DNA from 3 places in the Oceanobacter sp. ABM4_470 genome. Region 2 is predicted to be linked to each of the others. Evidence: predicted binding sites of a transcription regulator. Region 2 holds the regulator's gene; each other region holds the start of a gene.

Region 1 (3,260 bases), 1.8 Mb from region 2:
CCCCAACAGCAGGTTGCCAAACGCCACACCAAACACCAGCGAAGGCACCGCGCCGCCAATCGACAGGCCGGTATCCCACAGTAAGCGCCAGAGGTCGTCGTCGACCTTGGCGCGGTATTCAAAGCCTACCGGACGAAAAAACAGGCTGAACAACACCAGCAGCAAGGCCCAGTAAAAGCCGGAAAACGCCACCGCATAGACCACTGGCCAAGCCGCAAAAATCGCCCCACCGGCGGTGATAAACCACACCTGGTTCCCGTCCCAGTGCGGGCCGACGGTATTGAGCATGACCCGGCGCTCGTTATCGGTGCGACCAATGATGCGCAGCAGGGCTGTGACACCCATATCGAACCCGTCGGTAACGGCAAAGCCGATCAGCAACACGCCAATCAGAACCCACCAAACGACTTTTAATACTTCGTATTCCATTGTTGGCTCTCCTGATCAGGCGTTGTCTTTGCGAGACAGCATGGGTTGAGTGGCTGGGGTAGCAGCGCCGGTCAGGCCGCTGTCTGGCTGTTCAGCACCGGTTTCGTGGTGGTAACGGCCAGTGTGCAGTGCCGACGGTCCCAGACGAGCGTACTTGAACATCAGGTACACCTCGGCAATCAGGAAGCCGGTGTACAGCAGCACAAAGAAGGCGATGCTCAGAATCAGATCCAGCTCGGAACGGGTAGACGCTGACAGGAAGGTTGGCAGCACTTCGCCAATCGACCATGGCTGGCGGCCAAACTCGGCCACGAACCAGCCCATTTCACAAGCAATCCAGGGCACAGGAATCGCCCACAGCAGGGCTTTTTGCAGCCAGGTTTGCTGATCGATGGTCTGGCGGGCGGAGTGCCAGAACGCCAGCGCCACCAGAATCAACATCAGGAAGCCCATCGCCACCATGATGCGGAAGGTGAAGAACATAGGCGCTACCGGAGGAATGGAATCCCGTGCCGCCGCCTTGATTTGCTCGTCGGTAGCGTCCACGACGTTGTCGGTGTAACGCTTCAACAGCAGGCCGTAACCCAGGTCGTCTTTCACGTCGTCAAAAGCAGCAATGTTGGCTTCCGATTTGTCTCCGGCTTTCAGGTCATTGAACAGCTGATAGGCATCCATGCCGTTGCGAATGCGGCCTTCGTGCTCTACCAGCAAATCGGAAATACCGGTCACTTCCTCGGTGGTCGAACGGGTGGCAATCAGGCCCAGCACGTAAGGAATCTTGATGGCGTAATCGGTTTCCATGGTGTCTTCGTTGGGCAGACCAATCAGCGTAAACGCCGCTGGTGCCTCGTGGGTGTGCCACTCGGCTTCAATGGCCGCCAACTTGGTTTTCTGAACGTCGCCAATTTCATAGCCGGATTCGTCACCCAGCAGAATCACACTCAGAATCGCTGCCATACCAAAGCTGGATGCAATGGCAAACGAGCGACGGGCAAACGGCAGATCACGCTTTTTCAGCATGTAGTACGAAGAAATCCCCAACACAAACATGGCACCGGTGATGTAACCGGCTGACACGGTATGAACAAACTTCACCTGCGCCACCGGATTAAACAGCACGTCGGTAAAGCTGGTCATTTCCATACGCATGGTGTCAATGTTGAACTCGGCACCCACCGGGTTTTGCATCCAGCCGTTGGCAATCAGAATCCACAGCGCCGAAAAGTTGGAGCCCAGCGCCACCAGCCAGGTGGTCGCCAGATGCTGCAACTTGCTCATGCGGTCCCAGCCAAAGAAGAACAGGCCCACAAAGGTGCTTTTCAGGAAAAACGCCATCAGACCTTCAATCGCCAGCGGCGCACCGAAGATGTCTCCAACATAGTGAGAGTAGTAAGCCCAGTTGGTACCAAACTGGAATTCCATGGTCAGACCTGTGGTAACGCCCAGCGCAAAGTTGATACCGAACAACTTGCCCCAGAACTTCACCATGTCCTTATAAACCTGCTTACCCGTCATCACGTAAGCAGATTCCATAATGGCCAGAATGAACGACAACCCCAGGGTCAGGGGTACAAACAGAAAGTGATACAGCGCAGTAATCGCAAACTGCCACCGCGACAGCTCCACCATGGTTTCACTGATCATGGCTATCCTCCAAAGGCAACGCCCCAGAACGTTGATGATTAAGATGTGAGTGAATGTCACTGAATAACCGGCGCGTCACTCGCCACGCCGGGTCTGAACGATGATCGATGGGTGCTCAGCTGCCGCCGCAGCTTACCCGCCGCCCCTCACGGGACCGATGCGACCGGAAGTCGCAGCCATGAGAGATGTCAACCAACGGGTCCCTGTTTCTGAGAGGAGTAGCAAGCCGAGTGCCAGACTTTGAAATGGATCACAGGAAAGTGGTCAGTCCAATTTTTCATTGAGACACATCAATAAGCCGACTGGATTTGGACATTACGAGCCAGATAAATCGACTCACAAAAGATAACTTTGAAGGAAAATTAACTGGCCAATAAAAGCTGGTCTAGAAGATTTGTGGAAAGCTACTTGCCAATATGTCAAACCTGTCGCACCATCAGGACAAATTTGTCATAAGATTTGCCAACTATGTCAGACAACGCCTACCCAACCATTCCGGCTATTTCGTCCCTGCTGGACGCTTTTGCCTCACCGGCGATTCTGATGGACCGCAACTACGTGATTCGGGCCGCCAACCGCGCCTACCGGGAAGCTTACTCTGGCAGCACGGCATTGCTGGGCCGACACTGTTATGAAGTCTCCCATGGCTACGAAGCACCTTGCGACCGCGCTGGCGAAGACTGCCCGCTGCAAGGCTGTCTGCGCACCAATCAGCGCCAGCGGGTACTGCACATTCACAACACCCCCAATGGCAAAGAGCACATTGATGTAGAACTGACCCCGGTGCACAACAGCGCTGGCGAGATCGAATACTTCGTTGAAATCATGCATCAGGTGCATGCCCCGGACCGGTTTGAGAAAAACCGCATGGTTGGCTTCAGTCCGGCCTTTAATCAGATGCTGGAATTATTAAGCCGCGCCGCGCCGTCAGACATCAGTGTGTTGCTGCTGGGCGAATCCGGCACCGGCAAGGAACTGGCTGCCCAATACCTGCATGAACACAGCGACCGTGCCAAACGGCCGTTCGTGACCGTGGAATGCTCTGGCCTTAGCGAAAGCCTGTTTGAAAGCGAGCTATTCGGCCACGAAAAAGGCGCCTTTACCGGTGCCAGCCAGCGCAAACAAGGGCTGGTTTCGTCCGCCGAAGGCGGCACCCTGTTTCTTGACGAAGTGGGCGACATTCCACT
Region 2 (3,260 bases):
CCGCCAACATTGCCATTGCCGTCAGCGAAGCAACCGATCTGGCCAAGACCAACGCCGACGCATTACTGACAGGCGGCCAACTGGACGTGCTGGTCAGTGCCATTGAGACTGCTCGCCGCACCCGCGCTATCATCAAACAAAATATTGGCTGGGCACTGGGCTACAACCTGATTGCCCTACCGGTTGCCGCCATGGGCTATGTACCGCCATGGGCCGCTGCCATTGGTATGTCGTTCAGCTCACTACTGGTGGTTGGCAATGCCCTGCGATTGGGGCGAATACCGTCAAAACAGGCTCCAGCAGCTGTGACAGCGATGGAATCACCCATAAAATCAGCAACGAAATCAACAACAAAATCTGGCACTGCCTGAGCAACGGCAGCCCAACATAAATACGAGTTTCTCTTCGGATAACTGCGATGGATATTATCTACATTCTGGTTCCGCTCTCGATTGTGCTGCTCGGCATCGCCGTCAGTATTTTTTTCTGGGCGGTCAAAGCCGGTCAGTTTGACGACCTGGAATCCCCCGCTCACAAGATCCTGTTCGATGACGACGAACCGCAAACGCCCTACCGCGACTCTTCGAAAGGACCTGCATCGGACAATCCGGACTCCGGCCCCAAGCCATGACCGAACCGCTATCGTTACTCACGGCACTGCTGCTCGGTCTGTTTGGTTCGTCGCACTGCCTGGTCATGTGTGGTGGTATTGGCGCTGCGATTGGCAGCCAGCCGGGAAAATCGCCATTTTTGAATGTTTTCGCCTTTAATCTGGGCCGAATCACGACCTATATCATTTTTGGCGGTGTTGTTTCGGTGGTAGGTTTGTGGCTGCAACAGCTGCAGACCGAAATGATGCTGGTGATGCGCAGTCTGGCCGGGGTGTTATTGGTTCTGATGGGCTTGTATGTTGGCCGTTGGCTGATGTGGCTCACCCATTTTGAACAAGCCGGTCAACACCTGTGGAAACGAATCCAACCTGCCACCGGTGCGCTGTTAACCAAACAAGATACCCCCAGCCGATTACTGCTGGGAATGCTCTGGGGCTTACTGCCCTGCGGCTTGATCTACAGCACCTTGAGCTGGGTCGCCGCCAACGGTGATCCCGTCATGGGCATGTTGAGCATGTTATTTTTTGGATTGGGTACCCTGCCTGCGCTATTTGCCAGCTCGCTGGCGGCCCGATCCATCAGCACGTTTTTGAATCTGAAATCTATAAAGCAACTGGCTGGCGCACTGCTGGTTGGATATGGCCTCTGGACCCTCTGGGCGATTTGGCACTGACAATATCCAACTTGACAGTCGGACTGTCCGACAAGACCATATGCGGTTCAAGTCAGATGGATCTGGCGCTTAGGCCAGTAACGGTACTCACTATGAAAACGAACTCTATTGCTCACCCACCGCTGCGTGGCAATCAGCCTCACTGCCAAACCTGCTCCCTTAATGCCTTGTGCTTGCCTCTGTCGCTCAGCGACAGCGATATGGAACGTCTGGACGATATCATTCGCCGCGGCCGCCCAATTCAGAAAGGCCAGCTGTTGTTCCAGCAAGGCGATGAGTTTCAGTCTGTGTTTGCCGTTCGTACTGGCGCGCTGAAAACCTACACCCTCGCCAGCAATGGCGAAGAGCAAATTACCGGCTTCCATCTGGCCAGTGAATTGATTGGCCTGGCAGGCTACGATGGCGGCAACTACCCGCTGACGGCCAAGGCGCTGGAAACTACCACTGTCTGTGAGATTCCGGTACACCAGCTTGAAACCCTGACCGATGAACTGCCAGACTTGCGCAAGCAGCTGATGCGTACCATGGGCAGCGAGATTCGTCACGACCAGAACATGATGCTGCTACTGAGCAAGAAAAATGCAGAAGAGCGCGTTGCATCTTTCCTGATGGATATTTCCAACCGCTACGCCCGCCGAGGCTTCAGTGCCACCCACTACCGCTTGCCGATGTCCCGTGTTGATATCAGTAACTATCTGGGTCTGGCCGTGGAAACCATCAGCCGCGTATTCACGCGCTTTCAGAAGAATGGCCTGATCGAAACCCAAGGTAAGGAAATCATCATCGCCGATATGGATCAGCTGCTGGAAATGGCCGGTCTGGTTGACAATTCCGAGTGCGAAACGGAATAACCCTTCGTGTGATGCTATTGAAAAGGCAGTGCCCCTCCCTGGGCACTGCCTTTTTCATTTCGACCGCTACTTTCGCTGTAAGGAACGCAGGGTCTGAATAGCTTCTACGTCCTGATCAATGCGCGACATGTTTTCCATCATGCTGTTGATATATCCGGTCGAGTCGCTAACCTGCTTGCCGGCTTCCAACGACGAACTCACCAAACTGGCCAGCTCGCCACTGAGCATCTGGCTGCCGCCTGAGATACGCCCAAGAAACTCTTCCGTATGAGCAATGGCTTCCTGAATGGAGCCAATGGAACCGGTAACGGCGTTGATGGTATCGCCGGTTTTATTGAGGCTATCCTGGGTTGTATGCGAGAGCTGACGCACTTCATCGGCTACAACAGCAAACCCACGCCCTGCCTCCCCTGCCCGAGCTGCTTCAATCGCCGCGTTAAGCGCCAACAGGTTGGTTTGATCAGCAATTCCCGAGATGGCCGACAGGATTTTCAGCACTTCCTCAGAGTTGCTGCGCAGCGTGCCCACGGTGGAATGAAGCTGCTCACGCTCGGCACTTTGCTGTTCAATGTCATTGGAAAAACCCAGAAACTTCTGCTGCACATCGGTCAGGATGGTGCCCGTTTGCTCTGCGTAGTCTGACACCTTGTCAAAGCTGGCAACAATGGTATGCAACAGCGAACGATACTCACCAAGATATTCTACTAGCGTATTCTGTAAACTATTGATGCGCTGCAAGCTGTTAATCTGCATTTGCAGGTAATACTCACGGAATTGGGCATAATGAAGCGCGAAGTTGTCGGCATATTCATCACTGAATTTGGCACCCTGTGGCACCCGAAACAGACACAGCGCAGTCAGTGTCTGGTTCATATGCACACCCAGCAATTCACCGAAGGTGGAAAATCCGGCCACCGGAATGTCCTTGAACTCGGTAACCCGAGACAGATTGTCGGCGTTGTTCAAACGCCGCAGGATGCAATCATTGGCCAGCATGGCAATCGGTCGTCCGGGTTTGCCACTCATCATGCGGTTAAACGCACTATGGGTGGTGCCCGCAAAGTCCATCGGCCTGACCAGCATTAGCTCATCACCGAAATCGAGATCGCAGAAAAAGCTGACCGA
Region 3 (3,260 bases), 410 kb from region 2:
TTGCCAGCGACCGCTTTCAGGAAATACAAGGTCGTTTGATTGTCGGCCGGGAATTGGCCGGGTTCGACGCCGGCACTGCCGGTACTCAGCACATCAAAAACTACGGCAAACAACAGCCCCAAAACCCCTGCCGCCACCAGAATGCCAATTTGCTTTCGCTGTGCCGCTTTCAACCGAGGAATTAGTAGAAAAGCCGCCAGCCACAACGGCACACCCGCAATCCATTCCGGGAATGGCAGCAACAACTCCCGCGTCAAAACCATCACCATGGCAAGCAACAACAGGCAGCCCGCCACCACACCGGTTATCGCCAACCCAGAAGGTTCAGTACGAAGAGAGAGCCACGACTGACGCATAAAAAGTTCAAACCCGATCCATTACCAACAAGGAATCGAGTGTGCCAGTATTCAGCACGAAGGCGCAGTGATTTGTTACAAGACAGGCTGTTCTAAGTTAAACCAGCAGGCCCACTAACTGTCGTTAGCGGGCCTGTTTGGCTAGTAAGGAGGAATTGAAGGCGACAGAGCGAAATCAGAACGCTGCGCGGAAGATTTCACAGACTTCGTCAAAGCTTGGCTGAATAGGGTTGGTTAACCCACAGGCGTCTTTCATGGCGTTTTCGGCCAGTACCGGAATGTCCTTCTCGTCTGCGCCCAGCTGTGCCACACCTGCTGGAATGTTCACATCCGCCGCCAGCGTGCGAATCGCTTCAATGCACACCTTGGCCGCCTCATCGGCGCTCAGGCCCTGCACATCACAACCCATTGCCGCGCCCACTTCACCCAATCGAGCATCCGCTGCCCTGGCGTTAAATGACTGAACATGCGGCAGCAAAATGGCATTGCACACCCCGTGTGGCAAGTCGTAAAAACCACCCAGTTGGTGCGCCATGGCGTGCACATAACCCAACGACGCGTTGTTGAACGCCATCCCGGCCAAAAACTCGGCATAGGCCATCGCCTCGCGAGCAGCTGTGTTACTGCCGTCTTCTACCGCTGTACGCAAATTGGCACTGATCAGGCGTACCGCCTGCAAGGCGCAGGCATCCGTGATTGGCGTCGCGGCTGTCGACACATAGGCTTCAATAGCGTGCGTCAGCGCATCCATGCCGGTGGCGGCAGTCAACGCTTTCGGCATACCAACCATCAAATCCGGGTCATTCACCGACAGCACTGGTGTGGTGTGTTTGTCGACGATGGCCATTTTCACGTGGCGTTCATCGTCGGTGATGATGCAAAAGCGGGTCATCTCACTGGCCGTGCCCGCGGTGGTGTTGATGGCTACCAGAGGCAATTGCGGCTTGGCAGACTGGTCGACGCCCTCGTAGTCCTTGATAGAACCACCGTTAGCCGCCACCAGTGCGATGCCTTTGGCGCAATCGTGTGGCGAACCGCCACCCAACGAAATAACGAAGTCACAATCGTATTGTTGCAAAACCGCCAGGCCTGCTTCCACGTTGGCCACATTGGGATTTGGCTTCACCTCGTCGAACACCACCGAAGTGACATCATGCTCAGACAACAGCTCAGCAACTTTGCCGACCATACCAGTCGCAACCAGCGGGGTATCGGTCACAATCAGTGCCTTGCGCCAGCCCCGTGACTGAATGTCAGCAGCTGCCTCCTGCAAGCTGCCGCTGCCCATCAAGTTAACGCTTGGGATATAGAATGCGGTTGCAGTCATGGTCTGCTCCTTCTGGTAAGAACTCACTTTGATAACGACAACCTACTCCTGCCATCGAACGGTAAACTTGATGCAGAGCAAGCCACTGGTCCACTGCCAACAGCAACTTGACCTGTGTCGATAAGACCCTACCGGCTCAAAGACACGATCACCTGATTCAAATTTCCCTGACGCATCACCGCATCCACAAACCAGACTGTCTTTTTAACCAATACCATTGCTGATTGCATGGTTTACCGCTTTCATGCCGTTATACTGCTGCCTTGCGCTTTACAGCCAAGTATCCGAACGACAACACCGACCCAACCGCAGAATTTCACCATGCCGCGCCCGCCGTCTTCCAAGCAGCCTAAAAAATCGTCTTCCAACTCGCCGTCTGATTCCGCTCCCGTAAACCCATGGACTGATCCATCAGCCCGGGCGTCAGGTAAGCAACCCGGAAAGGACGCCGATTCAGGACACCCAAAAGCCAGAACCAAAGGCAAACAACAGACTGTTGGCAGCAAGGCAAAACGTCCGGCTGACAAAGCGAAAAAAGCGCCGCAGCTGCACCCACGCAACCGGCATCAAACGCGCTACGATTTTGATGCGCTGACCAAAGCCAACCCGGACCTGACCCGCTTTATGGTTGTCACACCGGCAGGCAATGACTCCATCGACTTTACCAACCCTGAAGCCATCAAGGTGCTGAACCGTTCGTTGTTGATGCAGTGGTACGGGCTAACACATTGGGACATTCCCGAGGGCTATCTGTGCCCTCCCATCCCTGGCCGCGCTGACTACATCCATAATTTGGCCGACCTGCTGGCCACGACCAATAACGGTAAGATTCCCCTGGGCCGAAAGGTTACTGCACTGGATATTGGCTGCGGTGCCAATTGCATTTATCCAATCATCGGCAACAGTGAATACGGTTGGTCGTTTGTGGCTGCAGACATTCAAGCCGATTCATTGGCATCGGCACAGCGCAACATTGACGCCAACCCAATGCTCAAAGCCAGTGTAAAACTACGTGAGCAAACCGACGCAAATTATTGTTTTAAAAGCATTATTAAATCGAAGTATTTCGTTGACGTTACCCTTTGCAATCCACCATTCCACGAGTCTGCCGAACAGATGGCCCGAGGCAACGAGCGTAAATGGAAGAATTTGGGCAAGTGGGACGGCAAGCAACAAGACCCCAAGCAGCTGAACTTTGGCGGTCAAAGTAATGAGTTGTGGTGCGACGGTGGTGAAGCCGCATTTGTGGCAAGAATGATTCGGGAAAGCCGGGATTACGGACAGCAGGTCGCCTGGTTCACTTCGCTGGTGTCCCGTCAGGCGGCCATCCCTGCACTGAAACACGCTTTGAAAGAAATCGGAGTGAAGCAACAGCGCGTGGTGGAAATGAGTCAGGGGCAAAAATCCAGTCGTTTCATCGCCTGGACCTTCCAAAGCGACAAAGCGTTAGAGACCTGGGCCAAAAACCGCTGGTGATCTAAATCCAATCTGGACTCATAACAAAAACGGCCGCTATTGCGGCCGTTTTTCGTTTTGGTTGCCAGTCACACAGACCCGCAATCAACGATTGTGCTCGA

Evidence for each region. Region 2 encodes FNR, which switches genes on or off when oxygen is low (the NO sensors DNR and NnrR bind a similar motif). Its sites were predicted from a motif close to TTGATNTANATCAA; they were not measured.
Region 1: the regulator FNR is predicted to act here: its motif matches at 2,354-2,367, upstream of ACXADJ_RS12580 (cytochrome ubiquinol oxidase subunit I).
Region 3: the regulator FNR is predicted to act here: its motif matches at 1,751-1,764, upstream of yiaY (L-threonine dehydrogenase).

Annotation. Positions count from the first base shown of each region.
Region 1 covers NZ_JBSWTR010000001.1:2,860,206-2,863,465, forward strand. The annotation lists gene cydB (cytochrome d ubiquinol oxidase subunit II) at 1-429, opposite strand, end outside; gene ACXADJ_RS12580 (cytochrome ubiquinol oxidase subunit I) at 445-2,073, opposite strand; gene ACXADJ_RS12585 (sigma-54 interaction domain-containing protein) at 2,542-3,260, shown strand, end outside.
Region 2 covers NZ_JBSWTR010000001.1:1,100,159-1,103,418, reverse strand. The annotation lists gene ACXADJ_RS04830 (heavy metal translocating P-type ATPase) at 1-371, shown strand, start outside; gene ccoS (cbb3-type cytochrome oxidase assembly protein CcoS) at 419-631, shown strand; gene ACXADJ_RS04820 (sulfite exporter TauE/SafE family protein) at 628-1,284, shown strand; gene fnr (fumarate/nitrate reduction transcriptional regulator Fnr) at 1,377-2,135, shown strand; gene ACXADJ_RS04810 (methyl-accepting chemotaxis protein) at 2,202-3,260, opposite strand, start outside.
Region 3 covers NZ_JBSWTR010000001.1:1,511,579-1,514,838, forward strand. The annotation lists gene ACXADJ_RS06710 (hypothetical protein) at 1-356, opposite strand, end outside; gene yiaY (L-threonine dehydrogenase) at 532-1,683, opposite strand; gene rlmF (23S rRNA (adenine(1618)-N(6))-methyltransferase RlmF) at 2,005-3,159, shown strand; gene ACXADJ_RS06725 (uracil-xanthine permease family protein) at 3,244-3,260, opposite strand, start outside.